DNA from 4 places in the Kitasatospora sp. NPDC088742 genome. Region 4 is predicted to be linked to each of the others. Evidence: riboswitches for the same ligand, from Rfam matches in the RefSeq annotation. Region 4 holds a riboswitch; each other region holds the start of a gene.

Region 1 (7,019 bases), on a different contig from region 4:
CAGCGGTAGCCGTTGCGCTGGGCCAGCTCGACGGCGTCCAGGGTCTCGGTCAGCGAGCCGATCTGGTTCACCTTCACCAGCAGCGCGTTGGCGGTGCCGGTCTCGATGCCACGGGCCAGGCGGGCCGGGTTGGTGACGAACAGGTCGTCGCCGACGAGCTGGACCTTGTCGCCCAGCTGGTCGGTCATCGCCTTCCAGCCGTCCCAGTCGGACTCGTCCAGCGGGTCCTCGATGGAGACCAGCGGGTACGCGGCGACCAGCTCGGCGTAGTAGTCGATGAGCTCGGCGGAGGTGAGCGCCTTGCCCTCGAACTGGTAGGCGCCGTCCTTGTAGAACTCGGAGGCGGCCACGTCGAGCGCGAGCGCGACGTCCTTGCCCGGGGTGTAGCCGGCCTTCTTGATGGCCTCGACGATGAGGTCGAGGGCCTCACGGTTGGAGTCGAGGTTCGGCGCGAAGCCGCCCTCGTCGCCCAGACCGGTGGAGAGACCGCGCTCCTTCAGCACGCCCTTGAGCGTGTGGTAGACCTCGACGCCCCAGCGGACGGCCTCGGAGAAGGACTCCGCACCGATCGGGGCGATCATGAACTCCTGGATGTCGACGTTGGAGTCGGCGTGCGACCCACCGTTGACGATGTTCATCATCGGGACGGGCAGGACGTGCGCGTTCGGGCCACCGAGGTAGCGGAACAGCGGCAGGTCGCTGGCCTCGGAGGCGGCGTGCGCCACGGCGAGCGAGACGCCGAGGATGGCGTTGGCGCCGAGCGAGGACTTGTCCGGGGTGGCGTCCAGGTCGAGCATGGCCTGGTCGATGAGGCGCTGCTCGGTGGCGTCGTAGCCGACGAGCTCCGGGCCGATCTGCTCGATGACGGCCAGGACGGCCTTCTCGACGCCCTTGCCGAAGTAGCGGTTCTTGTCACCGTCGCGAAGCTCAAGCGCCTCGAAGGCGCCGGTGGAGGCACCCGACGGGACGGCGGCGCGGCCGGTGCTGCCGTCGTCCAGGCCGACCTCGACCTCGACCGTGGGGTTGCCACGGGAGTCGAGGATCTCGCGGGCTACGACGACATCAATGGACGGCACGAGGCATCTCCTTGCGGAAGCGGGGACGTGTAGTCGTTACGACCAGAGCCTAACCGCACCCGGGCCCGGGACCACGCTGACCTCGGTCCCGTCTCACCTCGTGGCCTTCCTACCCACCGGTAGTCCACCCGGGGCGAGCACGGCGGGGCCGCACCGGATCACGGTGCGGCCCCGCCGGGATGACGGTGCGTCGGATCAGCCGAGCTGGAGGACCTGGCCCGGGAAGATCAGGTCGGGGTCGCCGCCCACGACCGACTTGTTGCCCTGGTAGACCTGCTGCCAGTCCAGGCCCTTGGCGGCGGCGATGCCGGACAGGGTGTCACCGGACTGCACGGTGTAGTTGCCGGTGGCCTGGGTCTTCGGGGCGGCGTGCTTCGGGGTGCTCACCGTCGGCGCGGCGGCCTTCGGGGTCGCGACCTTCGGCGCCGGCTTGCTGGTCTCGACGGCCTTGGGCGCGGCCTTCGTGGTCTTCGGGGACTCCGTCTTCGGCGCCGCGGCCTTCGGGGTCTCGGTCTTCGGCGCGGCCGAGCGGGTCTCCGAACGGGAGGCCTTGGCCTCGGAGTTGGTGTCGACCTGGGCGGCGGCGCCGCCCTTGGTCAGGCCCGCCTTGACGGAGCAGACCGGCCAGGCGCCGGGGCCCTGGGAGGCGAGCACCTTCTCGGCGATCGCGATCTGCTGGCCCTTGCTGGCCTGGTTGGCCTGCGCCGCGTACGCCTTGCCGCCGAAGCCGGCCCAGGTGCTGGAGGTGAACTGCAGGCCGCCGTAGAAGCCGTTGCCGGTGTTGATCGACCAGTCGCCGCCGCTCTCGCACGCGGCGACCTTGTCCCAGGTGGAGACCGGGGCGGCCTGGGCGCCGGTGGCGGCCATCAGCGGCAGGGCGAGGCCGACGCCGGCCACGCCCGCGACGGCGATGGCCTTCTCGGCCTGGGTACGACGACGATGACGGCCCGAACCAGTGAACAGCATGAAGAAATCCCTCTCCGCACGCCTGCGAGGTGAGCTGTCGGGTTCGGACCGGGAGGTGGCCCGGCCGCCGTGAGGCGGCTTCACCCCAAGCCGTGGGGGGACGGCGACGTACGTGTGGGTCCCCCGCCCCTGCCCAAGGGTCTGGTCGGTGTCCCGGCGGCGCGGCGGGCAGGATTCGGCGTTCCGCGCACGGGGTCCGCAGCTGCGGACTGCAGGGAGGGTAAGCAGATCAGCTGACCGATCACAAGCTCATGTCGAACACATCACACCGAAATCACGCTGCGCTGTGGGTCGTCCACAAACCGTACTTCTGTGGCCGGATTGATGTGTATTCAGATCACGGTCGATCAGATATGACCGACACGCCGTCAGACAACGGGTGTTCAGCCTTCCGGGGTGAAGCCCACCGGCAACTCCCGCAGCCCGCGCATGATCAGGCCGCCGCGCCAGCGCAGGTCAGCGGGCTCGGCGGCGAGTTGCAGGTCGGGCAGCCGGGTGAGCAGGGTGCCGAGCGCGAGTTGGCCCTCCAGGCGGGCCAGTGGGGCGCCGATGCAGTAGTGGATGCCGTGGCCGAAACCCAGGTGCGGATTGTCCTGCCGCGCCAGGTCCAGGGTGTTCTCGGCCGAGAATCTGGCCGGATCGCGGTCGGCCGCGGCCAGCACCACCAACACCGGGTCCCCCACCGGGATGTCCACCCCGCCGATGGTCAGCGGGCTGGTGGCGAACCGCCAGGTGGCGAGCTCCACCGGGCCGTCGTAGCGCAGCAGTTCCTCCACCGCCGTCTCCAACAGGGCGCTCTCGCCCCGGCGCAGCGACGCCTGGAGCAGCTCCCGCTGCTCCGGGTTGCGCAGCAGCGCGTAGGTGCCGTTGCCGATCAGGTTGATGGTCGTCTCGAAGCCGGCGAACAGCAGGATGAAGGCCATCGCGGCGGCCTCGTTCTCCGTCAGGTGCTCGCCGTGGTCACTGGCCCGGATCAGTCCGGAGATCAGGTCCTCGCCGAGGTCGGCCCGCTTGCGGTGGATCAGCTCCAGCAGGTAGTTGCGGATCTTCTTCACCGCCCGGCCCACCCCGCCGCGCTGGCCGCCGTGGTGACGGATCATCGCCCCGGCCCAGTCCCGCAGGTCGTCCTGGTCCTCCGGCGGCACGCCGAGCAGGTCGCAGATCGCGTAGATCGGGAGCGGGAAGGCGAACTCGTGGATCAGGTCGGCCTCGCCGCGGGCCGCGAAGCCGTCGATCAGGCGGTCGGTCAGCTCCTGCACCCGGGGCTGGAACTCGGCCACCCGGCGCGGGGTGAAGGCCTTGGAGACCAGGCGGCGCAGCCGGGTGTGGTCCGGCGGGTCGATGTTCAGCAGATGGGTCATCAGGTCGGCCTGCCGCTCCCCCGGGATGCCGACCCGGCCGGTGCGGTGGGCCTGTTCGCTGTGGTGCGCCGGGTTCTTGGAGAGCCGGGCGTCGGCCAACGCCTGCCGGGCGTCCGCGTACCTGGTGACCAGCCAGGCGTCCACCCCGCTGGGCAGGGTGGTGCGGTGCACCGGGGCGTGCTCGCGCAGCCAGGCGTACGCGGGGTACGGGTCGGCGGCGAACTCCCAGGTGAAGAGGGCGGGCTGGGTCGGGGCAGGGCTTTCCGGCATGTCGTGAACGGTAACCCGGCGGATGGGGTCTCCCCCGGCAGGGCTTGCCCCATGAGGAGCGTCGTTCAGGGCCCCTCCTGCCCGATGGCGGGCAAGGAGGGCGCGTGCTCTCGGCGTGCCGGGGAAAGGCCCTCGTAGCGGAGCTACTTGGGTCTTTTCCCGGTGCGGCGAGAGTGCGTGCCGGGCGGCGCGACGGGGCAAGCTCTGCCGGGGGAGACCTCAGGAGTGAGCCTGGTCACCTGACGGGTATTAGACCTTGCGGAGAATCGGCCCGTGCTTACGATCCTCCGATACGGACTTGGAGGGACGCCGGTGCGGCGCGTCCCTGCCGGGCGCGGCTCAAGGAGGAGCAGTCCCATGCGAGTAACCGGGGCAGTGGTGGTCATCGCGGTACTGGACGGCGGTTCGGGTGCCGGGCTGGCCCGGCGGTTCGCCGCCGCCGGGGCGGCCGGCCTGTTGATCGCCGACCAGCGGCCCGGGGTGGCCGAGGACCTGGCCACCGAGCTGGACCGGCCGGGCTGCCCGGTGGTCGGCGTGGGCGCCGACGTCCGGCAGCCCTCCGACGTGGCCGCGCTGGTCTCCACCGCGGCCAAGCACCTCGGCCCGATCGACCTGTTCTGCGTCTGCGGCCCGGGTGCCGAACGCATCCTGACGCTGGCCGAACTCCCGGACCACCTCGGCCCGCTGGCCGAGCTGATGGCCCAGGTCGGCGACGCGATCGGCGAGGTCGTCACGCCCGCCGTCGCCGCCTGAGCCCTCCCGGCAACAGCGCTACTCCGCCGCCCTGACCTCGTCCCGGTAGGCACGGGTGGTGGCGCGCAGCGCCTGGTCGATGTCCAGGTCCTCGTCGTAGGCCCGCTGGGCGAGGGCCAGCAGCACCCTGCCCAGGCTCTCCTGGTCGAGCGCGGCGGGGAGTTCGTACGGGGCGTCCGGGACGGCGGTGAAGCCGGCCCGGCGGACCCGGGAGACCAGCTTGGCCGCGTACGCCAGCGCGGGCAGCCCGGCGGGGACGCCGTCCAGGATCGAGTCGCGCTGCTTCTCGGCGGCCTTGAGCTGCTCCCAGTTGGCCTCCACCTCGGCCGCGCCGGCCGCCTCCACGTCGCCGAAGACGTGCGGGTGACGGTACATCAGCTTCTCGACGATGTCCCCGGCCACGTCGTCCACCGTGAACGGGTCCTCCGGGTGCTCCTCGGCGATCCGGGAGTGGAAGAGGACCTGGAGCAGCACGTCGCCGAGCTCCTCGCGCAGGGTGACCCGGTCCCCGTCCTCGATCGCCTCGACCAGCTCGAAGGCCTCCTCCACCAGGTACTTCACCAGCGAGGCGTGGGTCTGCTCGGCGTCCCAGGGGCAGCCGCCCGGGGAGCGGAGCCGGTCCATCACCGAGACCAGGTCGAGCAGCCGGGCACCGGGCAGGTCGTAGGAGCCGGGCAGCAGCTCGATCTCGGGCACCTCCCCGGCCCGCTCGACCGCGATCCGGGCCAGCGCGTCGGTGAGCCCCGGGTCCCCGTCCGGGCTGCCGAGCCAGAGGGTCGTGCCCTCCTGCCCCTCGGTCAGCAGCCGGGCCAGCGCGGGCGCGGTGGAACGCTCGACCAGTTCCACCGTGACGCCGGCCTGCCGGACGGCCGGGAGTTGCGGGTGGGCCGGGTCCCCGGCCAGCACCCGGGCCGCCCCGCGCAGCGCCTCCCAGGCGGGCCAGGAGAGCAGGCCGGGGGCGACCCGGTGGGTGGTGGTGAGCAGGATCAGCTTCGGAGTGTCCACACCCCGAACCTACCCGCTCAGGCGGTGGCGGCGGGCTGCCTGATCCAGTCCGCGGGGGCCGTCACCAGGCCGATCTGCTGGACGTCCCAGCTGCCGTAGCGCGGGTTGACCTCGATCTTCAGCTCGGCCCCGGCAGCGGTCAGCGCGGTACGGATCGCCGCGTCGCCCTCGGCCGTGCGGGGGTCCTTGCCGGCGGCCAGCTTCTGGATGCCCAGCTGCTGCCGGTAGAAGGCGTCCACCCCGTCGGCCGGGACGTTCTGCCGCACCAGCAGCTCCCGCGCCAGCTCGGCCTCGCCGCCCATCATCCTGGCCTGGTTCTCCTTGGCCTCGGCGATCTCCCCGTCGGTGACCGTCAGTTGACGGTCCAGCAGGGCCTGCGCCACCACCCGGTCCAGCACCAGGTCGACCACCGTCCGGCGGACCAGCCCGGCCCGCTCGGCCTGCTGGCCGCCGGTCTCGGCCGCGACCCCCTTGCGCACCTCCCCGACCCGGGCCTCCACGGCCGCGATGCTGATCTTCTCCCCGCCGACCACGGCCGCCGAGCCCTGGTGGGGCGGCTGGCTGCCGCAGGCCGCCAGGGCGGCTCCGGCGAGCAGGACTCCGGCGGTGGTGCGGAGGTGGCGGATCACGTGGGGCCTCCCGGGAGTTGTGGGGCGCGCGTGGTTCTGCTGACGGTGCACCAGTCTCACGGCCCGGGGGCGTTTGGCCAAGGGTGCCGACGTCCCCGGAAGGCTGGTGTCGCGCCGGACCCGGGATTGTCGGACCCGGCCGGTCCGCTCACCCGGCTGCCGGAGGTCCCCCGTACTGCGGCGGGTACGGCGGCTGCTGGTACGGGACCGCGGGCGGCGGGTACCAGGCGGCCGGAACCGGGGCCGCGCGGTACCACTGCCGCTGGGTGTCCATCACCAGGAAGTGCACCGGGGCGCCGAACCAGAGCGCGAGCAGGGCGAGCCCACCGACCAGGTCGAGCCCGCTGGCGGTGTCCGGGTCCGGGTCGGTCAGCCCGACCGTGACGTAGACCAGCAGCTGGAGCAGCCCGGCCACCACCGCCCCGACCACGTCCCCCGCCCGCTTGCGCCGCAGCGCCAGCACCAAGGACGGCGCCATGCCCAGCAGTCCGAACGACAGCAGCGGCACCAGGACGAGCAGCACCTTCCCCCCGGCCCCGAACGGGCCCGCGTTGGTGCCGTACTGCTGACCAGCCATGGGTACTCCCGTACGAGCGCCGCCAAAACCCCCGCCACACCGTACCGCCCCCGGAGAGCCCCGCAGGGGCCATCAGGGGCGCGAGGAACTGCGCGAGGCGGAAGGGGCCGGCTCGTGTGCCGGGTACGGAGATCCACTGGCAAGTGAGCGTCCGTACCCGGCACACGGGTCTGATTCTTCCGCCGCGCGCAGTTCCCCGCGCCCCTTACGGGTGTGACCAATTACCGTGAGCCGGCCAGGTCGTCGAACATCGTCGAGAGGAACTCCCGGCTCCAGGCCAGCAGTTCGCGGCCGACCAGCGGCTTGCCGCCGATCCTCCCGGTGGACGGCCGCGGCACCAGGAGCTGCTGCGCCGTCGCCTTCACCTGGCTGCGCGGGTAGA
Region 2 (7,019 bases), on a different contig from region 4:
AGCCGAGGACCGCGAGCGGGAGGGCGGTGAGCAGGAAGCCCAGTTCGCGGTAGGGGGCGGCGGTGAACGGCGCCCGCCAGAAGCCGGGGTGGGCCGCGCTGTCCGTCCGGCTCTCGTACTGCGCCGCGTAGTGGTGGGTCTGACTGGTCATCACCGGCTCCTGGTCCGCTTGCTGCCGCTCCTGGCTCACGCTCCTACGGTCGCAGCGCGGGGCGGGCCGGCGGAATGAGGCGGGCCGGTGGGTGGGGGGTGGGGTTCTCCCTACCCCCCACGGGCCCGGGCGGTGACGGGGCCGGTGCCGCGGCTTCCCGACGGTCCGTCACCGGATACCGTACGAGGGTGAACCACGAGGACCTCCTGCTCAGCCCCCGCACCCGCGCCGACGACCTGCTGGACTGGGCCGCCGAACAGGGGCGGCACCCCGTGCCGGAGGCCGCGCTGCGCACCGTGCTCGTCCTGCTGGAGCTCGGCGACGGCCGGATGCACGACGGCTTCCCGGAGCTGACCTCCGCGGTGCTGGAGCAGCTGCTGTACGAACGGCTCTACCTGTACGTCCAGCCGGAGTCCGAGCCGGAGGCGTACGGCAGGGCGGTGGAGCTGCTGATCGACCATCAGCGGGCGACCAAGCGGCTGAACGCCAAGCGGCAGGAGAAGCTGCACGCGGAGGCGGAGTGGCAGGGCGAGCTGCTCTGCGGGCTGCTGCGCCAGCCGCACCTGGTGACCTGGCCCCGGCTGTACGCACTGCTGCTGCGGGCGGACGGGGTGGACACGGCGGACGAGGCGGCGGTGCGGGCCTGGCTGGACGGGTTCCGGGAGCTGACGCGGGAGCAGCGGGCCGAGGCGTACGGGGCGTTGGCCGGGCTGGACGAGGTCGGCTCGGACGGCGGCTGGGGTCCGACCCGGGTGATCTCGGTCGGGATGGCCACCGACGGGGCGCGGATGCTGCTGGAGAACCGGCTGATGCAGCGCTCCTACCGGAACCTGGCGGGGCTGAACGCGCTCGGGCTGCCGATGCCGGAGGAGCTCTCGGGGGACTTCGACGCCTTCGAGGCGACGGTGGCCGAGGAGGCGCTGCGGCTGTGCGGCGAGTGGACGGTGCCGGGGCTGGCGGCGCTGCTGGTGCACGAGTACCCGGACCTGGCGCCGGAGCCCGGGCACGAGGAGATCGAGGAGTACCTGACGGCCCAGGGGTACCAGGACGAGGAGTGACGGGACCCGGACCCGCCGCCGGGTGGGCGGCGGGTCCGACGGTGCGTCAGGGGTTGAGGCCGTGGCCGTTCAGCCAGGTCAGCGGGTCGACCGGGGTGGCGCCGGCGGGGCGGACCTCCAGGTGGAGGTGCGGGCCGGTGACGTTGCCGGTGGCGCCGACCTTGCCGAGCTCGGTGCCGGGGGCGACCTGGCCGGAGGCGACGGTGATCGAGGAGAGGTGGCAGTACCAGAGCTCGGTGCCGTCGGGCAGGCTCTGGATCACCCGGTAGCCGTAGGCGCCGGACCAGCCGGCCGAGCTGACGGTGCCTCCGGTGACGGCGACCACGGGGGTGCCGGTGGCGGCGGCGAAGTCCAGGCCGGTGTGCAGGTGGGACCAGTAGGAGCCGGACTGGCCGTAGTGCGCGGTGAGCTGGTAGCCGCTGGTGGGGAGGGTGAAGTCGCCGGCCTGCGCGGCCTCTGCCGCCTGCGCGGTCCTCGCGGCGGCGGCCTCGGCGGCGGCGAGCTCCTGGGCCTGGGCGGTGCGCTTGGCCTCGGCCTCCTGGGCGGCGGCCAGCCGGGCGGTCTCCTCGGCGGTGGTGCGCTGGCCGTCGGCCTGCTGCTGGATGCGGGCGGCGAGGGCCAGCCCGGGGTCGGCGGAGAGCGGGCGCTCCTCGGCGGTGCGGTCCTCGGCCGGCTGGTCGGCGGCGGCGACGGCCGGCGGAGCGGCGGGGACGGCGGCGGCCGGGGCGGCCGCGGCGAAGCCGGTGGCGCCGAGCGTGGCGGCCATCGCGGTGACGCCGAGCAGCGGGCCGGAGGAGCGGGCCTGACGGGGCATCCGGTGCCGGGCCGCGTCCTGCGGAAGCGGGTGGTCGAGCAGCTGGGTGGTGCCGTTACCGTCGTGCCTGGGGTGTGCCTGGGTGTGCGTCGACGCCACGGAGGCGCGCTCCTTTCCTTCCTTCGCGCCTACCGGGTTAGCTGACGGGTTCGGAGCAGGAAGGTCTCCTACGACCGGGTGGGGCCCGGCCGATTCACCCCAAGGAACGTGGTTCCCCGGCTCCCTGGACCTCCCCGTGGGGAGGGCCGTGGGATTAGGCGACGGCGCACGGTGCCGTTCGGGTACGGCGTTGCCGACCGCGCTGCGTTATCAAACGTTAATCCTAGGAGCCCATGATTCCAAGCGGCTTGAGTGGTGCAGTCCATCTCTTTCTGACGCGCCGTGAACCAGGGCCGCCGGGCCGGGTACTCAGCCCCTCGCACGGGCCCGGATTGAGCACCCGTACTCAGGTGGGCCACAAGGGAGTTGGCCATCCTGGGCACATGACCGCAGCCACCCAGCCCCGGACCACCAACGCCTACTACGCCCAGGCCGTGCTCTCCTTCGCGCTGGCCACCGCCGCCCTCGCCCTCGGGGTCCTCTACCTGCCGGTGAACGCCTGGATGCGGGCATTCCTCGCGGTCGGCCTGCTCTGGGAGATCACCTCGGCGTTCACCCTCGCCAAGGTGATCCGGGACCGCCAGGAGGAGGGGGAGATCACCACCCGGGTCGACCAGGCCCGGCTGGAGAAGCTCCTCGCCGAGCACGACCCGTTCCGGGTGGACGCCCCCTGACCCTCCTGCGCCCTTCCTGACCGGCCGTCAGCCCTTGGCGCGCTTGGCGGCGAAGGTCTCGCCGCCCGAGGACCAGTTCTCGGCCGGGATCTCCTCGATCGCCACCCAGATGTTCTCCGGGCTCACGCCGGTGACCCGGGCGTAGGTCGCGGTGAGCTCGCGGGCGATCTCGGCCCGCTGCTCCTCGCTCCGGCCGGACAGCTGCTTGACGTTGATGAACGGCATGACGTCCCTTCCGCGTTCGGACTTCTCCGCTCCGCACGCTAGCACCGCCGCACCCCTTGACGGCTAAGGCTATTAGCCTTAGCTTTGAAGCATGACGACGCAGACGCACCCCGAGACCCGGTACCTCGACCTCCCCGGCGGCCGGCTGGCCTACGACGACTCCCCCGGCACCGGCCTGCCGGTGGTCCTGCTCCCCGGCATGCTCGACTCCCGCACCGTCTACCGGTACCTGCGCCCGCTGCTGGCCGAGGCCGGCCACCGGGTGATCACCCTGGACCTGCGCGGCTTCGGCGAGTCCTCGATCGACTGGGACGACTACTCCCCCGCCGCCCTGGCCGGCGACGTGCTGGCCCTGCTCGACCACCTCTCCATCGAGCGCGCCGCCCTGGCCGGGAACTCCTACACCGGCGCCACCGTGGTCAAGGCCGCCGCCGAGGCCCCGGAGCGGATCGCCGGGATCGCCCTGATCGACGCCTTCGTGGAGAACCTGCCGCCGACCGCCGCCCAGCGCGCCCTGCTCAAGGTGCTCGGCCTGGCCCTGGTGCACGTCCCCGCCTTCTGGGGCCTCTACCTCGACAAGGCCCACCCGGGCGCCAAGCCCGCCGACTTCGCCGAGTACCGGGCCGCCGCGGTGGCCGCCCTGCGCACCCCCGGCCGCAAGAAGGCCACCCGGGGCTACGCCACCGGAGACTCCTCCCCCGAGGGCTGGACGGCCGGGGTGCGCTGCCCCGCGCTGGTGCTGATGGGCCGCCGGGACCCGGACTTCCCCGACCCGGAGGCGGTGGCCGACCGGCAGGCGGCCGCGCTGACGGCCCGTAAGGTGATGATCGACGGTGCCGGGCACTACCCAATGGCGGAGTACCCGCAGGCCACCGCCGACGCCCTGCTCCCCTTCCTGCGTGAGGTCAGCTGATGCCCAGGGTCGGACTCACCCCCACCGGCGTGGTGGACCACGCCGTCGAGCTGATCGACGCTCAGGGCCCGGACACCCTCACCCTCGCCTCGGTCGCCGCCCGGGCCGGCGTCGCCACCCCCTCGCTCTACAAGCACGTCCCCGGCGGCCTGGCCGAGCTGCGCCGCCTGATCGCCGTCCGGGTCACCGAGGAGCTGGCCGAGCGGCTGGACGCCGCGGTCACCGGACTCGGCCGGGACGCGGCCGCCACCGCCCTGCTCCGCGCCTACCTGGACTACGCCGAGCAGTACCCGCGCCGGTACGCCGCACTCCCGCAGGCCCCGCTGGACGACCCCGAGCTGACCGCCGCCGCGGGCCGCCTGGTCGGCGTGATCCTCACCGTGCTGGACGGCTACGGACTGACCGGCGACGAGGCGGTGCACGCCGCCCGCGCAGTCCGTTCGACGGCGCACGGCTTCGCCTCGCTGACCGCCGCCGGGGCGTTCCGGCTGAGCGCGGAACTGACGGTGACTCGGGAGCGGTTGATCGGGGTAGTGGTCGAGGGGCTGCGGAACTGGCCGACGGCGGGTTAGATGTGCGTTCACAGGAACGGTATCCGTTCGGGTGGTTTTCGATACCGAACCGTCGCCGTGGCCGGGTGACACTGACAGCCTTCCGGTACGTACCCGTACCGACGCACCAGCCCGAAGGACGTGCGCATGACGCAGACCACGCCCGCCGCCCGGCCCGCCACCGGGCTGGTCCCCGCGCAGCGCACCCCGCTCACCGGCACCGGCCGCACCGCCGCCGCCCCCGCCGTCTCCACCGGGCGCCGCCTGCTGGCGATCGCGCTCGGCTTCCGCTCGCTGCGCAGCGTCCCGGCCCGTCGGCAGGAGTCGTACGGCGAGAGCGACGGCCAGTAGGCGCGGTAGGCGCGGTAGGCCCCTTGACGCAGGCTGACGGGTGCCTTACGGGGTTCCTGCCTAGAGTGGTCTGACGGAAGGTCAGCCACCGGCGGAGGTCAGGTGCCCGCAGTCACCACGATGGCCCGCCAGCTCACCGACCGGCTGCGCCGCGGCCCCGGCGGACGCTGGGCCAGCCAGCTCCTGGACGGGGACCCGTCCGCCGAGAAGGCCGCGCTCGGCCTGCTCTCGGTGCTCACCCTGCTGCTCGCCCTGCTGGCCATCGTCCTCCCCACCGGCTGCCCGCCGTCCGCCCTGGTGCTCCCGGTGATCCTCGGCGGCTTCCTGCTGCACACCCGCCGTCAGCTGACCCTGCTGGTGCCGGTGGTGGCCGGCCTGGCCGGCTGCTTCCTCTGGCGCGAACCGCTCGGCCTCACCCCCGGCTCCACCTGGGTGGTGATCGCCTCCGCGCTGACCGTGCTGCTGACCTCCCGTCACCGCAGCCGGCTCGGGCTGCGCGGCACCCGGGGCGACTCCATGCTGCTGGAGCTCTCCGAGCGGACCACCGCGCTCGGACGCCTCCCCGACCAGCTCCTGGACTGGCGCTTCCACCAGGCGCTGGCGCCGGTCTCCGGCACCTTCTTCTCCGGGGACTTCCTGCTCGCCTCGCACCGGCCGGAGCAGGACCTGCTGGAGGTGGTGCTCGTCGACGTCTCCGGCAAGGGCAGCCGGGCCGCCGCGCGGTCGATGCACCTCTCCGGGGCATTCGCGATGCTGCTCGGCTCGGTGCCGCCGGAGGACTTCCTGCCGACCGCCAACGACTACCTCTCCCGGCTGGACTGGGAGGAGGAGTTCGCCACCGCCGTCCACCTGGCCCTGCATCCCTCGCACGGCGGCTACCGCCTCTTCAACGCCGGCCACCCGCCCGCCGCCCACTACCACCGGACGGCGGGCGGCAGCTGGCTGCTCGCCACCGACGGCGGCCCGGCCCTGGGCATCCTGGCCGGCTCCCGCTACCCGCCCGTGCACGGCCAGCTGGACCACGGCGACTCACTGCTGCTCTACAGCGACGGCCTGGTCGAGGTCCCCGGTGAGGACATCGACGACGGCATCGCCCGGCTGCTCTCCACCGCGGCGCCCCTCCTCCGCAGCGCCACCGGCGACCCCGCCGCCACCCTCCTCACCGCAGTCGCCCCGGACGTCGCCGACGACCGCACCGTCGTGGTCGTCCACCGCCGCCTGGGCTAGTGCCGTGCCCGGCAGGGGCAGTCAGGGGCGCGGGGAACTGCGCGAGTTCGGAAGGCGGGCACGGCACTAGATCGGGGCATGCGAGCCAGTTGCACGCGCTGCCGTTCCCCCGCGCGCAGTTCCTCGCGCCCCTGACGGCCCTTGCGGGCCGCAGCCGCGTCCGTGCGCCGGAGCCGCCGAAATGGGGGGCGCGGAAATAGGATGGGCGCACTACCCCGCGTGCGGAAGGGCCGGAGTCTGCGATGGACCTGACCGAGCCGTGGCTCGCCTCCGAGGAAGGGGCGGCCCGTGCGCAGGGGCCGCGGACGGTGATGCGCTGCGTGCGGCTGCTGCTGCGCGCGCACGGCGCCGCCGAACTCCTCGGGACGATCCTCTCCGAGGGCCCCGGGTGGATCACCGGTGAGGGGTCGGCGCTGTACCTGACGGACGGCGACGGGATGCTGCGGCTGGCGGCCTCGCACGGTCTGCCGGAGTGGGCGCACGAGCGGTACGGCGTGGTGGACCCGGCCTCGGAGCTGCCCGCCGCGCTGGCGTTGAAGCGCCGCGAGCCGGTGCTGCTGAGCCCGGAGCAGACCAGTGCGGACTATCCGCGCACGCACGCCGGCCGGGGCACCGGGCTGGTCGCGCTGGCGGTACTGCCGCTGGTGGTGGACGGGGTGGCGATCGGTTCGCTGGCGCTGTCGCTGGCGCACCGGGGGACGGTGCCGCGCCGGGACGTGGACGTGCTGGAGACCCTCGCGGAGGCGGTCGCGCACCGGATCTCGCACCTGATCGACCACGTGCAGGCGGCCGACCACATACCGCCGGGGGTCCGGGCCGGAGCCGCGTCGGACGGGCGGCCGCTGCTGGCGCTGGCTGCGAGGGCGGCGGGGGCGGGCGCGTTCGAGCGGGACCTGGTGACCGGCGAGACCAACTGGGACGCCCGGGCGTACCGGCTGTTCGGGCTGGAGCCGCCG
Region 3 (7,019 bases), on a different contig from region 4:
GCATCGCGACCCTGAGCGAGCTCTCCGCCACCTCCGGCCTGCCGATGCCGACCATCCACCGCCTGATCCGTACCCTCGTGCAGCAGGGATATGTCCGCCAGGACACCGCCCGCCGCTACACCCTCGGCCCCCGGCTGATCCGCCTCGGCGAGACCTCCGGCCGCCTGCTGGGCAGTTGGGCCCGCCCGTACCTGGCCGAGCTGATGGAGGCCACCGGCGAGACCGCCAACCTCGCGGTGCTGGAGGGCGGTGAGGTGGTCTACGTCGGCCAGGTGCAGTCCCGCCGCTCGATGCGGATGTTCACCGAGGTCGGCCGCCGGGTGCAGCCGCACTGCACCGGCGTGGGCAAGGCCCTGCTCGCCCAGCTGGACGAGCCCGAGGCGCGCGCGGTGCTGGGCACCCAGCCGCTCCAGTCGCACACCCCGTACACCGTCACCGATCCGGACGAGCTCTTCGCCCAACTGGCCCACGCCCGGGCCTCCGGCTACGTGGTCGACGACCAGGAGCAGGAGATCGGGGTGCGCTGCATCGCCGTCGCCGTACCCGGCGCACCCACTCCCACCGCCCTCTCGGTCTCCGGCCCGGAGGCCCGGATCCGGGCCCTGGAGGCGCAGGCCGGGGAGAGCTCGTTGGTCCCCGTGATGCGGCAGATCGCGGCCCGGCTCGGTCAGGTCCTGGCCCCCTGACGTCAGGTCAGCGACGCCCGGCCTCAGTCCGCATCGAGGCCGGGCGTCCCGAGCTGTGCCCCGACCTGGGCCGCCGTCAGCTGGAAGACCGTCAGCTCCGGCTCCACGCCCACCTCGCGGAACAGCCGGGGCGCGGCGGCCAGCTTCGGATCCGCCCGGACGGCCTCCAGCGCGGCCTTGTCCCGCCACAGGCTCTGCACCCGCCAGCGGCCGCCCGGCCCTCGCAGCAGCTCCGTCCTGATCAACCCCTCCGGCAGCTCCCCGGCCACCAACTCCCGGTAGGACGTCACTAGTTGGGCCTCCCTGTCGGGGCCGACCACTCCGGAGACCTCGCTCAACACCTGTCCGGACACCGTCCTCACCTCCACCTGTCCTCCACGCTACGCCAATACATTCTGTACAGGGCGTGACACGGAGAGCGAACGGGAGTGGACCATGGGTGGACGGAAGCTGACGGCGGTACTCGCCGGGGCGGCGGCGCTGGTGCTGGCGGTGGCCGGGCCGGCGAGCGCACTGCCCTCGCGCTCGGACCTGGAGGTGGTCCGGCTGGACCCGGACGCGGCCCCGCCCGGAGGCACCACCACGGTGCACGGCTTCGTCGGCAACGGGGGCCCGGACCGGACGGGCTCCGCCTTCACGGTGCTCCTGGATGTGCCGGACGGCTTCACCTTCGTCGGCCCGGACTTCCCGACCACCTGCCACCGGACGGCCGACGGCCACCTCCTGAGCTGCTCCTTCGGCGCCGGACTCCCCCGCTACCGGACCGCCACGGTCCTCGCCCCCGTCCGGGTGAACGCCGACGTGCCCCCCGGCACGAAGGCCGAGGGGCACGTCAAGGTGATCAGCGCGGACGACACGAACCTCGCGAACAACTCCACGCCGTTCACGCTGTCCGTGGCCTGAGTTCCTAGTGCCGGGCACGGCACTAGCGGTAGACGCGGACCCAGTCCGCGGCGAAGTCGATCGGCGCGGTGCCGGCGGGCGCCGGGTGGTACTTCCCGGCGCCCACCGAGAGGTTGAGGATCAGGTAGGCCGACCAGTTCGTCCCGACACCCTGGTTGTCGGAGAAGACCTTGACCCCGTTGACGTACCAGTCGACGGAGTTCGCGCCGTAGTACGTGCCGACGGTGACCCACTTGTCGTGGCCGAGGACGGCGGCGTCGGCGTGGTACTTCTGGGCCGGCTTGACGTGGTTGGTCAGCTCCAGCAGGGCGGCGTTGTCCGGGTGGTACTCGAAGCTGTCGATCTCCCCGTTGCCGTCCTTCCAGGTCCACAGCGCGGGCCAGGCACCGGCCTCGGAGGGCAGCTGGACGCGGGCCTCGGCGTAGTCGCCGGTCCGCACCTGGAAGCCCTGCGAGGAGTACTCGGTGGTGAGCAGCCCGGTCTCCCAGGCCTGCTTGCCGTTCTCCAGGGTGTGCGCGGAGGGCTTGGCGGTGAAGGTGGCCACACCGTTCGCGACCGAGACGCCGGACGGGTTCAGCCAGTCCAGCTTGTTGTCGTCCGGGTTGTGGGTGCCGTAACGGTAGCTGCTGCTGCGGTCGCTGACCCACTTGCTGCCGAGCGCGACGGGCGCGTCGAACTCCTCCGACCAGGTCAGCGCCTTGCCCGGGACGGGCGACCCGCCGGGGATGGGGGTCGGCGTGGGCGTCGGAGTGGGGGTGGGGGTCGGCGTGGGAGTCGGTGTCGGGGTGGGCGTGGGAGTCGGTGTCGGGGTCACCGAGCCGCCGCCGACGACCAGTTGACGGGACGGCAGGTTGTGCCAGCCCCCGTTCTGGTCCTGCCAGAAGCCGAACTGGGTGTACGTCCCGGCCGGCAGCGCCCGGGCACCGCTGGTGAAGGTCACCCCGCCCGGGCAGATCCGCACGTTGCTCGCGTTGCCGGGGAAGTCGAGGTTGCGCCCGGCGGTGTCCCGGACGCCGACACCCAGGGTCTTGGCGGTGAAGCAGGAGCCGGAGTGCACGGTCAGGCTGGCCCGGCCGGCCACGTCGGCGGCGAGCGTGCCCGGGCCGAGCCGGTCCTGGGTGACGACGGTCACGGCCTCGGCCTGGCCGGCCAGCGGGGCGGCGGCGACCAGCGGGACAGCCACCAGGGCCGCCGCGCCGAGGCGCGCCGGGGTGAGGGAGATACGCATGGGCAGGGTCCTCTTTCGGCGCCTGCGAGGTGAGCTGTCGGGTTCGGGCATGAGGGAACGCCCGGCCGCCTGTGGTGCGGCTTCACCCCGAGTGCCCCGGCGCCGGACAGGCGGGCAGGGGTCACGGACTGACCTGGTTCCCCCGCTCCTGCCCGTACTCGATGTGGTCGAGTGACCGTCGACGGGCAGGCAGGACTCGGCGCCCCGGCGACGGCGTCCGCAGCTGCACGAACTCCATGCAGGCTAGGCAGCTACCCCGCCGCGCGACAACGAGACCTCGCTCACAGGCAACGGCCGCGGCCGCCCCGCGTCAGGCCAGCCAGGCGCCGACCTGGGCGGCGGCGGCCGGGGCCCAGCCGAGTTCGAGGTGGTTGAGGTCGGCAAGCAGCTTCGTGCCGCCGACCGTTCGGATGCCGGTGGTGTCCAGGGCGCTGGCGGTGAAGACGATGCCGTCGCTCGGGCCGCGGTTCTCGTTGAGCAGGCCGGGGAGGTCGGCGGAGCCGCCGGCCAGCAGGTAGGCCGGGACGGTGGCGGGGGTGCCGGCCTGCTGGAGCGGGGCGATCAGCGAGCCCGCGTCGATCGCGGCCTGGATGCCCTGGCCGGAGGTGTAGAAGCCCTGGCCGCCGTAGTAGGTGGTCCACCAGTCCTGGGTGAGCTGGTCCACGCCGTACCTGCCGTCCCAGCGGGCCAGCAGCTGGCGCTGGCCGGGGAAGCAGTCGGAGCCGTTGACCGGCAGCACACCGAGGCAGGGCTGGGAGGTGTAGGTGCCGTAGCAGGTCATCCAGAGGTGCGGGGAGGGCGCGTCGGCCGTGCCGCCGCAGGCGGGCCAAGTGGCCAGCGAGAAGCTCCAGCCGTGCGCGTAGACGTAGTCGAGGCCGCCGTTCGGGCCGCCGAGGGTGACCAGGCGGCGGACGTCACCGGGGTAGGCCCGCCCCCAGGAGGGCCGGACCGAGGAGACCCAACTCCGGGCCGCCACCTCGCCCTTGCTCCAACTCACCAGGTCGACCTGCCCCACCCCGAGGCGGTCCCGGATCACCGCGATCGCGTCCCCGACGGCCTGAGCCTGCATCAGGTTGTCACCGTGCCTGTGGGCGAAGCCGATCGCGAAGACCCGGTGCCCGGCGGCGGCCAGCTGCTGCGCCAGGCCGGTCGAAGGGCAGTTCGCCGCACCGCAGTTGCCGCTCTCGCCGGGGTTGGCCCAGGCCCGGTCCGCGTTGTCGTTGGCCCCGTGCACCAGGAGCACGGCGGACTTGGCGCCGGTGTTCCAGCCGGCCGCCGAGTACAGCAGGAAGCGGGCCGAGGAGGGGCGCTTCACCCCGCCGAAGTACGTGACCCGCGCGCCGTCCTGGTCGCCCCGGCCGTCGGCGGGGAACTGCTCGGCGCGGAAGCCGGTGGTGGTGTCGTACCAACGCTCCACCGCGGCCCAGCCGTTGCCGGGGGCGGAGTAGGCCGCCTCCAGCTTCAGGTAGGCGGGGGGCGCGGCGACGGCCGGACCGATTCCCAGGGCCAGTGCGGCGCAGCTGAGCAGCAGGACGAGGAGTCGTCTCACAGGGGGGCTCCGTCGGGTCGGAGGAGAGGTCCGGCCACGGTAGGCGCACCGGTACCGCTCCCCCATGTGACGGTCACACACCCACCACGTCCGCAGCATGTCGGCAATCCACAAGTCACCTGGATTCACGGCGAGTTACCCGCTGATGAAGTGTTTCCGCAGCACTTCCTCCGGGACCTGACAAACCCTCAGACTGAGGGACATGCGAATCACTCTACGCGCGTTGAAGACCCGTGCCGCCTCCGTCGCCGCCGTCGGTCTCCTCACCCTCGCCCCCACAGCCGTGTTCGCCACCGACGCCTCCGCCGCCGTCAGCGGGAGCATCTGCTACACCGCCCTCCCGCCCGAGGGCCGCACCACCATCAAGCTGATCGACCAGGGCGGCCCGTTCCCGTACAGCCAGGACGGCGTCGTCTTCCAGAACCGCGAGGGCATCCTCCCGAAGCAGACCGCCACCTACTACCACGAGTACACCGTGAAGACCCCGGGCTCCTCCACCCGCGGCGCCCGCCGCATCATCACCGGCAAGGTCTTCCACGAGGACTACTACACCGCGGACCACTACGCGACCTTCTACAAGGTCAACTTCGGCTGCTGACACCCCCGTTCACCCCCCGACCGCCCGCCCCACTTCCCCGGGGGCGGGCGGTTCCGCGCCTCACCCGCGGGGCAGGCGCCGGGAGAGCACCGGGCCGGCCAGCTCGACGAGACCGGGTACGTGCCGGTACCGGTCCGCCCAGCGGAGCAGCCCCATCGCCGAGAGGTCGTCCACGGCACCGGCGGCCGCGACGGCGGCGATCGGGTCCAGACCCTCCAACAGGCCTCGGACCAACCGGCCTTCACCGCCGTCCGACTCGGTCGGCCACGGCAGCCGGCCGAGCCAGGCGAGCAGCAGCCTCGCCCGCTCGAGGCCGTCCGGGCACTCCGCGGCGAGGACCGCCGCCAACTCGCGGACCCGGCCCTCGGGGAGGGCCCCGGCCTCCATGCCGGAGAGGCCGACCAGGTGCGGCCAGAGGCAGCGCGGCACCTGACGCGACGCCAACAGGCCCGCGCCGTGGGTGCCCCGGCCCGGCAGGCGGATCTGCGGGCGGCCCTCCTCCAGGCCGAGCGCCTCGGCAAGGTCACCCTCGAAGCGCGTCAGCCAGCCCGAGAACCCGTGCCGCGCCAACAGCAGCGCCAACGCGAGCGGGTCGGCGATCGTCACGTCGTCCCGGAACCTGGAACGTCCCCAGGACACCCGGCCCACGCCGTGCACGCTCGCACTGCCCAAGCCCTCCCCGTCCGCGCCGTACAGACCGAGCGTCAGGGAACCGTGGCACCGGCAGATGTCACCGTCGAACTCCCCGGTCGTCGTGAGCCCGCGCAGCTCGGCGAGTTCGGCCACGTCCTCGACCACGGCGAGCAGCTCACGCTCCGGCGCGTCCGGCGCCGGACCTTCGCCGCCCGTCAGCACCCGGACCTCCGCCGTACGCGACCACACCTGCGCCAACCACTCCTCGACCGGCCGCCCCATGGCTCCCCCTCCTCGTCCCGGGCCCGGACGGTACGCGGCCCGCCCACGGGCGGCAAGCGGGATTCGCCGGATCAGACCGCAACCAACTCCCGCTCGCGGTCCGGGATCCCGGCCTTGGGCTTGCGGTTGGGCAGGGAGAGGCGGAAGACCTTGTGCCAGGCGGAGAACACCTGCTTGGGCAACGGGCCGGTGACGTAGGCCAGTTCGTACTTCTCGAACAGCGCGCGCACCTTCACCGCGACCTCGGCGTAGCGGTTGCTCGGCAGGTCGGGGAAGAGGTGGTGCTCGATCTGGTGCGACAGGTTGCCGGTCATGAAGTGCATGGCCTTGCCGCCGCTGATGTTCGCCGAGCCCATCATCTGGCGCAGGTACCACTGGCCGCGCGTCTCGCCCTCGATCGACCGGCGCTCGAAGACCTGCACGCCCTCGGGGAAGTGGCCGCACATGATCACCGAGTGGGTCCAGAGGTTGCGGACCAGGTTGGCGGTGAACGTCGCGGCGAGCGTGGGGAGGAAGGACGGGCCCGAGAGCAGCGGGTGGATCACGTAGTCCTTGAGCACCTGCCGGCGGATCTTGCGGCCCACGGCCCTGGCCCGCGCGCGGAACTCCGGGTTCTTGCGGCGGCGCTTCTGGAGGTTCTTGCCGAGCTCCAGGTCGTACGCGGCGATGCCGTACTCGAAGAAGCAGGCGTTGAGGAAGTTCCACAGCGGCTGGCCCAGGTGGAACGGGTGCCACCGCTGGTCCTCGTCGACGCGCATGATGCCGTAGCCGAGGTCGTTGTCCTTGCCGATCACGTTGGTGTAGGTGTGGTGCAGCTCGTTGTGCGAGTGCTTCCACTGGTCGGCCGGAGAGACGTGGTCCCAGTCCCAGGTGGTCGAGTGGATCTTCGGATCCCGCATCCAGTCCCACTGGCCGTGCAGGACGTTGTGGCCGATCTCCATGTTCTCCATGATCTTCGCCACCGACAGGCCGGCGGTGCCGACCAGCCAGGCGGGCGGGAAGATCGAGAACAACAGCACGGCCCTGCTGGCCAGTTCGAGCTTGCGCTGCGCCGAGATGACCTTGCGGATGTAGGCGGCGTCCCGCTCGCCGCGGGCGGCGATCACCTCGTCGCGGATCGCGTCCAGCTCGCGGCCGAGC
Region 4 (7,019 bases):
GCGGCGACGACACCTGCCGCTTCGACCGGCCGGACGGGGTCTACCTGTTCGACCTAGCGATGATCACCAACGGGCTCTTCGCGTACGGGCGGCGGACCGCCGACCGGCGGACCGTGGCCGCCGCCCGGACCGTCGCCGCTCAGCTGCTGGACCACCTGGCCGAGGGCCCGATGATCGGCGGAGCCCGGCCCGAGGGCACCGAGCCCACCTGGTCCAACTCCGGCCGCGCGCACCTGCTCAAGGTGCTCCAGGCCCTGGTCGCGGCCGACGTGCACGGCGTCCCCGGCGCGGCCGAGGCCGCCGAGCGGCTGGCCGCCACCGCCGGCGAGCTCGCGCCGCCGAGCGGCACCGCGCCGGTCGAGACCTGCCCCGGCAGCGAACTGGTCAGCCTGCACGCCGCCTGCTACGCGGCCGAGGGCCTCTGGGTCTGGTCCGAGGCCCGGCGCGACCCGGCGGCGCGCGAGCGGGCGGCCGGGATCGTCGAGTGGGTCTGGCAGCAGCAGCTCCCCGACGGCGGCTTCCCCACCTACGCCCACCGCGACGGCGGACCGGTCGGCGACCGTTGGCAGTCCGACGTGCTCTCCCAGGCCGTCCGGCTGGCCCTGCTGCTCGGCCTGGAGCCCAAGGGCCTGCGCGCCGCCGGCGAGGCCCTGGCCGCCAGCACCACCGAGCACCCTGACGACCGGTCAGCCGTCCTCTACTGGCCCCGGGCCGAGCAGGCCCACAGCAACAGCTGGAGCAGCATGTTCGCCCACCAGGCGCTGCTGCTGCTCAGCGGCCGGCCCGCACCGGCCTGGCACGCGCTGGTCTGAGACCGGCCGGCCGGCCGGCCCGGGGCGGACGGGGGACCGGGGCCGGCCGGAGGTGCCCCGGTCCGTGCGCCCGCCCCCGCCGTCCCCCACGCCCGCCCCCGTCGCCGGTCGGCCCGATCCGGCCGGAAGGAGCCTCCCCACCGTGAGCAAGTCCGTGCTGCTGTCCACCTTCCAACCCGTGCCACCGGTCGACTACACCCATGCCGAGGGCGCCTGGGTGCACACCGCCGACGGCGGCCGGCTGCTCGACGCGGCCAGCGGCCTGGTCTGCGTCAACATCGGGCACGCCCACCCGCACGTGCTGGAGGCGATGACCCGTCAGGCCTCCGTCGCCACCTACGCCTCGCCCGGCGCCCTGCGCCCGGCCCTCCAGGAGGAGCTGGCCGTACGGCTCGCCGCCGCCGTGGGACGGGCCGGGGACGGGGTGAGCCTGGCCTGCTCGGGCACCGCCGCCGTCGAACTGGCCGTCACCTACGCCAAGGCGATCCAGCGCGCCCGGGGCGGGACCGGCCGCCACCACGTGCTCACCGCCACCCTCGGGTACCACGGCAACAGCGCGCTGGCCCTCGGCCTCTCCGGCCACCGGCGGCGCCGCCCCGAACCGGTCGACGCCCTGGGCCTCGGCCCCGCCTTCGACCCGCCCTACCCCGGCCACCACCGCGGCTGCCCGTACGAGCGGTGCCGCGCCGAGTGCGTGAGCGCCGTCCGCGACGCGATCCTGCAGCGCGGCCCCGAGAGCGTCGCGGCCGTCCTGATCGAACCGGTCAACGGCACCACCGGCGGCGCCTACACGCCCCCGCCCGGCTACCTCTCCGCCCTGCGCCGGCTCTGCGACGAGTACGGCGTGCTGGTGATTCACGACGAGGTGCTGACCGGCCTCGGCCGCACCGGCCTGCCGCTCGGCGCCGACCACGACCCCGGCAGCGCGGCCGACCTGGTGGTGCTCGCCAAGGGCCTGTCCGCCGGGTACCTGCCGCTCTCCGCCGTGCTGGTGAACGAGGCGGGCGTGGACTCGCTGCGCTCCTCGGGGCGCCCGCTCCCGCTGATGGGCACCATGTCCGCCAGCCCGCTCCAGGCCGCCGTCGGACTCGCGGTGCTCGACGTGCTCCAGGACCTCGGCGCGCTCGACCCCTCCACCCCCAGGGGAGGTGAACTCACCGCCGCAGTACGGGCGTTGGAGGACCTCCCGGCGGTGGTCCGGACCCGGGGGGTGGGGTACTTCCACGCGGTGGAGCTGGTGCCCGGCGCCCAGCGGGCCGCGCTGGCCCGTGGCCGGGAGGCCGGGCTGCTGCTCTACCCGTTCAACGGCTTCAACCCGGACGGGAGCGGCGAAGGGGTCATCCTCGCGCCGCCGCTCACCAGCACCTCCGAGGAGATCGGCTTCCTGGCGGAGGCGTCCCGCGCGGCGCTGTCCCGCATCCCTGCGAGCGAGTGAGGCACCCCCACTGATGTCGTCCACCGAATCGGCCGAGCGCTACTGGGCCGGCCGCCCGGTCCTGGTGACCGGGGCCGACGGCTTCGTCGGCTCGCACCTCACCGAGGCCCTGATCGGCCTCGGTGCCCAGGTCACCGCCGTGGTCCGCCGGGTCTCCGGCACCCAGGTCACCAACCGCCTGCGCAACCTCCCCGCCCCCGCCGTCGCGGCCCTGCACCGCCTGGTCCACCTGGACCTGGCCGGGCCCTCGGCCGTCACCGTGCTCAGCGGCATCGAGGCGAGCACCTGGTTCCACCTGGCCGCGGACGCCTACGTCCCGGCCTCGCTGGACCAGCCCGCCAGCGTCGTGCAGACCAACCTCGGCTCCACCCTCAACGTGCTGGAGGCCGCCCGGCTGACCGGCCCCGAACACCTGCTGGTCACCAGCTCCAGCGAGGTCTACGGCACCCAGCCCGACGCCATCACCGAGCAGCACCCGCTGATGCCCGCCACCCCGTACGCCGCCTCCAAGGTGGCCTGCGACCGGCTCGCCTGGTCCTACTCCCACACCTACGGCACCCCGCTGACCATCGTCCGGCCGTTCAACTGCTACGGCCCCCGGCACGTCTACGACGCCGTCCCGCTCTTCCTCGCCAAGGCCTTGCGCGGCGAACCGATCACCATCAACGGCACCGGCGAGCAGACCCGCGACCTCACCTACGTGGCCGACACCGTCGAGGCCTTCCTCGCCCTCGGCCGCCTCCCCGGCACCGGCGAGGCCTACAACATCGGCACCGGTGTCGACCACAGCGTCACCGACACCGCCCGCCTGGTGGTCGAACTCACCGGCTCCCGCAGCGAGATCCTGCACGGACCGCCCCGCCCCGGCGAGGTCATGAAGCTCCAGGCCGACCCGGCCAAGCTGACCCGCACCACCGGCTGGGCCGCCAAGTACGACCTCGCGGCCGGGCTGGCCGCCAACCTCGACTGGATGCGCGAGAACGTGGAGCGGGTATGGCCGACACGATCCTGATGGACGCCGGGGGCGTCATCTTCAACAACGTCACCGAGGAGACCGACTTCCTCCAGCAGCTGGCGGACCGTCACCATGCCGACCCGGAACGGCTGTTGGCCGAACTGGACGCCAGGGACGCCGCCTACGAGGTCGGCCTGGCCCACGTCCACGACGTACTGGCCGACGCCCTGGTGGCGGCCGGGGCACCGGCCGGCCTGCGGGTGGACCCGCAGTGGCTGGACGCCCTCTACCGGGACTGCGTGGTCCCCCGTCCGGGTGCCTTCGCCGCCATCGCCGAACTCCGCCGCCACCGGCCCGACTTGCTGCTCGTGCTGGCCAACAACGAGGCCGAGCACTGGGACGCCGTCAAGGACGGCGCCCACGGCCACCTGGGCAAGTTCGACGTGATCGCCTCCTCCTGGCGGGTCGGGCGGGTCAAGCCCACCGCGGAGTTCTTCGCCGCCGTCGCCGAACGCTGCGGCCGGACCCTGGAGCGGGCTGTCCTGATCGACGACAACCCCGAAGTCACCGGCGCGGCGGAGCGCTTGGGAATCGGTACGCTGCTCGCGGACACACCGGAGGCCCTCGCTGCGGGGATCGCCCGGTTGCTGGAAGACGGTACAGAGCGGAAATAGGTGAAATCGGCGTGACCGAGGTCGAGTTGAAGGTCCGGTTCGGGGTCGACGACAGGGAGCTGTCCGCACTGCACGAACGGGCGTTCAGCCCGGACGGGCCGGCGGTCCCGGACGAGGAGCTCACCGTCACCCCGTGGGCGAGCCGCCTGGAGCGGCACAGCCTCAGCTGGATCGGTGCCTTCGACGCCGACCGCCTGGTCGGCTTCGTGCACGCGGTGTGGGACGGCGGCAAGCACGCCTTCGTGCTGGACACCGCCGTCCACCCCGAGTACCAACGCCTGGGCATCGGAAAGCGGTTGGTGGACGAGGTCACCGAGGAGGCCTTCCGGGCCGGCTGCGACTGGGTGCACGTGGACTACGACCCCGAGCACGTCGACTTCTACGAACGCTCCTGCGGCTTCCGCTCCACCCCGGCCGGCCTGCGCTCCCCGCACTGGACGAGCTGACCCCTCGCCGCGCGGAGCGGGCGGCTCTGTGAGCTGCGCTACAGCGTCCTTCACCGTCTTGTCCGTGCCGGGACGGCTGCTAGCCTGCTCCGAGTCGCCCGCTCCGCGCGGGCCCCGCCGGTGGGACGCCGAATCCCGTCCACCCGCCGGCGGTCACTCGAGCACGGACACGGACGGGAGCGGGGGAACCAGGTCAGCCGCCTGCTGCCCCCCGCCCGCGCACGTGCGTCCGCGGTGGCCGCAGGCTCGGGGTGAAGCCGCTCCCACAGCGCGGCCGGGCCGTACCTCCGGCCCGAACCCGACAGCTCACCTCGCAGGCGTCGCAGAGGAACCTGTCCATGCGCTTTTCTGCCACCCCTGTACGGGTCGGCGCGGCGGCCGCAGCCGGCCTGCTCGCCCTCCCGTTCGTGATCAGCACCCAGGCCTCCGGCGCCCAGGCCGCCCGGACCTCCACGCAGTCCGGCCACTGGCGCTACCAGCCGACGCGCACACCGAGCCCGACGCCGACGCCGACCGCGACGCCCAAGCCCAGCCCGACTCCCGCGCCGACTCCCGCGCCGAGCGCCACGCCCACGCCGAGCGCCACGCCCACGCCCACGCCGAGTGCGACGCCCGCGCCCGCCGGCATGCGCGCGCTGCCCGACCGGCTGTACGGCGTCACCGCCGACGACGTCTCGGAGCTCTCCGCGCTGGTGGACTCCTCGCGGCACCTGGCCCGTACCCCGACCACCCGTCTCGTCTTCGACGAGACCGAGGGCCCGGGCTCCTACACCGCGGCGGTCAACCAACTCCAGCCCGTCAGCTACCTCATGGGCGAGATCCTCGACTCGGAGTACGTGAAGAGTTTCTCGGCCCAGGCCTACCACGACCGCGTCGCCCAGTACCTGAAGGCCTTCGGCGACAAGGTGGACCTCTGGGAGATCGGCAACGAGGTCAACGGCAACTGGCTCGGCAGCTACGCCGACGTCTCCACCAAGATCACCGACGCCTACCGCCAGGTCGAGACGGCCGGCAAGCGCAGCGCGCTGACCCTCTACTACGACATCGGCTGCGGCAACGGCCCCACCGAGCTCGACCCGATCGCCTTCACCAAGCAGTACGTGCCGGAGGACATGCGCAACGGCCTGGACTACGTGACCCTCAGCTACTACGAGGGCCAGTGCAACAACATCCGTCCCAGCGCGGCCACTTGGACCTCCTACTTCCAGCAGCTGCACGCCCTCTACCCGAACGCCAAGCTCGGCTTCGGCGAGGTCGGCCTGCCCGACGCCGCCACCGGCACCACCCAGGCGGCGGCCGGGTCGATGCTGACGTACTACTACGGCCTCAAGATCGACCTGCCCTACTACGCCGGCGGCCACTTCTGGTGGTACTACGCCGAGGACATGCTGCCCTACGCCACCAAGCCCCTCTGGCAGACCCTGAACACGGCGTTCCAGGGCTGACCTCGACCCCCTGGGCCCGCCGCCGGTCGGGTGAAACCCGGCGGCGCCCAGGCGGGGCGACGGTGTGTCAGGGCCGTCGGTGTGCGCTGATGGTGCGGCCCGACGCCGGTCACACCTGGAGGACGATCCGATGCCGACCCACTCTGCCCTTGGCCGTTCCCGTCGGTACGCCACGGTCGCGGCCGTGGCCGTGCTCCTGCTCGGGGCGGCGGGCTGCTCGGACGACAAGGGCGGCGGTGGCGGGTCGAGCGCGACGCCCACCCCCTCCGCCTCGGCGAGCCCGTCGGCGTCCCGTTCCGCCTCCGCTTCGGCGTCGGCCTCCACCTCCGCGTCGGCCTCTGCTTCCGCTTCCGCGAGTGCTTCCGCGCCCGCCACGACCGCCTCCGTGGTGATCCGCGACTTCAAGTTCACCCCGGCGGACCTCACCGTCGCGCCCGGGGCCCGGATCACCGTGACCAACCAGGACAGCGCCGCGCACACGCTCACCGCCACGGGCAGCGGCGGCTTCGACACCGGCACCCTGAGCAAGGGTCAGTCCAAGACCATCACCGCCCCGTCCACGCCGGGGAGTTACCCCTTCTTCTGCACGCTGCACCCGACCAGCATGAAGGGCACCCTGACCGTCCGCTGACCGTCCGCTGATCAGGGCAGGCGCTGCTCGGCCCAGATGACCTTGCCGCTCTCGGTGTACCGGGTGCCCCAGCGGTCGGAGCACTGGGCCACCAGGAACAGCCCGCGCCCGCCCTCGTCGGTGGTGGCCGCGTACCGCAGGTGGGGTGAGGTGCTGCTGCCGTCCGAGACCTCGCAGATCAGCGACCGGCCGTGCAGCAGGCGGACCCGGATCGGGGCCTGGCCGTAGCGGATGGCGTTGGTGACCAGCTCGCTGAGGATCAGTTCGGTGGTGAAGGCGAGGTCGTCCAGGCCCCACTCGCCGAGCAGCCGGGCCACGTCCGCGCGGACCCCGCGTACGGCGGTGGGCTCCGAGGGCACGTCCCAGACCCTGACCTGACCGTCCGTCAGGGCGCGGGTCCGGGCGACCAGCAGGGCGATGTCGTCGGTGGGGTCGGCGGACAGCAGCGCGCCGAGCACGTCCTCGCAGGTCTGCTCCGGGTCGCGGCCGGGCCGGGCGAGGGCGGTGGCCAGCAGGTTCAGGCCGAGGTCGATGTCGCGGCCGCGGGCCTCGACCAGGCCGTCGGTGTAGAGGACCAAGCTGGTGCCCTCGGGCAGCTCCAACTCGGCCGTCTCGAACGGC

Evidence for each region. Region 4 has a riboswitch for cyclic di-AMP ahead of ACZ6ZR_RS00660 (hypothetical protein). Riboswitches for the same ligand answer to the same signal wherever they lie in the genome.
Region 1: it holds a riboswitch for cyclic di-AMP, as region 4 does, so the genes downstream of both, ACZ6ZR_RS37605 (transglycosylase family protein) here and ACZ6ZR_RS00660 (hypothetical protein) in region 4, are expected to answer to the same signal.
Region 2: it holds a riboswitch for cyclic di-AMP, as region 4 does, so the genes downstream of both, ACZ6ZR_RS28235 (M23 family metallopeptidase) here and ACZ6ZR_RS00660 (hypothetical protein) in region 4, are expected to answer to the same signal.
Region 3: it holds a riboswitch for cyclic di-AMP, as region 4 does, so the genes downstream of both, ACZ6ZR_RS03560 (glycoside hydrolase family 16 protein) here and ACZ6ZR_RS00660 (hypothetical protein) in region 4, are expected to answer to the same signal.

What each region holds. Positions count from the first base shown of each region.
Region 1 covers NZ_JBVJLD010000087.1:9,178-16,196, forward strand. Annotated here, with positions in the region: gene eno (phosphopyruvate hydratase) at 1-1,076, opposite strand, end outside; gene ACZ6ZR_RS37605 (transglycosylase family protein) at 1,272-2,042, opposite strand; cyclic di-AMP (ydaO/yuaA leader) riboswitch at 2,048-2,199, opposite strand; gene ACZ6ZR_RS37610 (cytochrome P450 family protein) at 2,426-3,673, opposite strand; gene ACZ6ZR_RS37615 (SDR family NAD(P)-dependent oxidoreductase) at 4,031-4,426, shown strand; gene ACZ6ZR_RS37620 (nucleoside triphosphate pyrophosphohydrolase) at 4,445-5,431, opposite strand; gene ACZ6ZR_RS37625 (SurA N-terminal domain-containing protein) at 5,449-6,060, opposite strand; gene ACZ6ZR_RS37630 (hypothetical protein) at 6,209-6,637, opposite strand; gene mfd (transcription-repair coupling factor) at 6,859-7,019, opposite strand, start outside.
Region 2 covers NZ_JBVJLD010000043.1:21,394-28,412, forward strand. Annotated here, with positions in the region: gene ACZ6ZR_RS28225 (sensor domain-containing protein) at 1-151, opposite strand, end outside; gene ACZ6ZR_RS28230 (hypothetical protein) at 340-1,209, shown strand; gene ACZ6ZR_RS28235 (M23 family metallopeptidase) at 1,256-2,122, opposite strand; cyclic di-AMP (ydaO/yuaA leader) riboswitch at 2,135-2,293, opposite strand; gene ACZ6ZR_RS28240 (YiaA/YiaB family inner membrane protein) at 2,506-2,796, shown strand; gene ACZ6ZR_RS28245 (tautomerase family protein) at 2,824-3,021, opposite strand; gene ACZ6ZR_RS28250 (alpha/beta fold hydrolase) at 3,113-3,934, shown strand; gene ACZ6ZR_RS28255 (TetR/AcrR family transcriptional regulator) at 3,934-4,506, shown strand; gene ACZ6ZR_RS28260 (hypothetical protein) at 4,633-4,836, shown strand; gene ACZ6ZR_RS28265 (PP2C family protein-serine/threonine phosphatase) at 4,939-6,063, shown strand; gene ACZ6ZR_RS28270 (SpoIIE family protein phosphatase) at 6,306-7,019, shown strand, end outside.
Region 3 covers NZ_JBVJLD010000002.1:304,336-311,354, forward strand. Annotated here, with positions in the region: gene ACZ6ZR_RS03545 (IclR family transcriptional regulator) at 1-686, shown strand, start outside; gene ACZ6ZR_RS03550 (antibiotic biosynthesis monooxygenase) at 710-1,039, opposite strand; gene ACZ6ZR_RS03555 (hypothetical protein) at 1,122-1,589, shown strand; gene ACZ6ZR_RS03560 (glycoside hydrolase family 16 protein) at 1,612-2,817, opposite strand; cyclic di-AMP (ydaO/yuaA leader) riboswitch at 2,823-2,991, opposite strand; gene ACZ6ZR_RS03565 (esterase/lipase family protein) at 3,128-4,366, opposite strand; gene ACZ6ZR_RS03570 (guanyl-specific ribonuclease) at 4,569-4,964, shown strand; gene ACZ6ZR_RS03575 (hypothetical protein) at 5,025-5,879, opposite strand; gene ACZ6ZR_RS03580 (fatty acid desaturase family protein) at 5,951-7,019, opposite strand, start outside.
Region 4 covers NZ_JBVJLD010000001.1:154,440-161,458, forward strand. Annotated here, with positions in the region: gene ACZ6ZR_RS00635 (hypothetical protein) at 1-812, shown strand, start outside; gene ACZ6ZR_RS00640 (aminotransferase family protein) at 955-2,247, shown strand; gene ACZ6ZR_RS00645 (NAD-dependent epimerase/dehydratase family protein) at 2,261-3,259, shown strand; gene ACZ6ZR_RS00650 (HAD family hydrolase) at 3,241-3,876, shown strand; gene ACZ6ZR_RS00655 (GNAT family N-acetyltransferase) at 3,888-4,322, shown strand; cyclic di-AMP (ydaO/yuaA leader) riboswitch at 4,525-4,657, shown strand; gene ACZ6ZR_RS00660 (hypothetical protein) at 4,661-5,767, shown strand; gene ACZ6ZR_RS00665 (cupredoxin domain-containing protein) at 5,952-6,398, shown strand; gene ACZ6ZR_RS00670 (SpoIIE family protein phosphatase) at 6,410-7,019, opposite strand, start outside.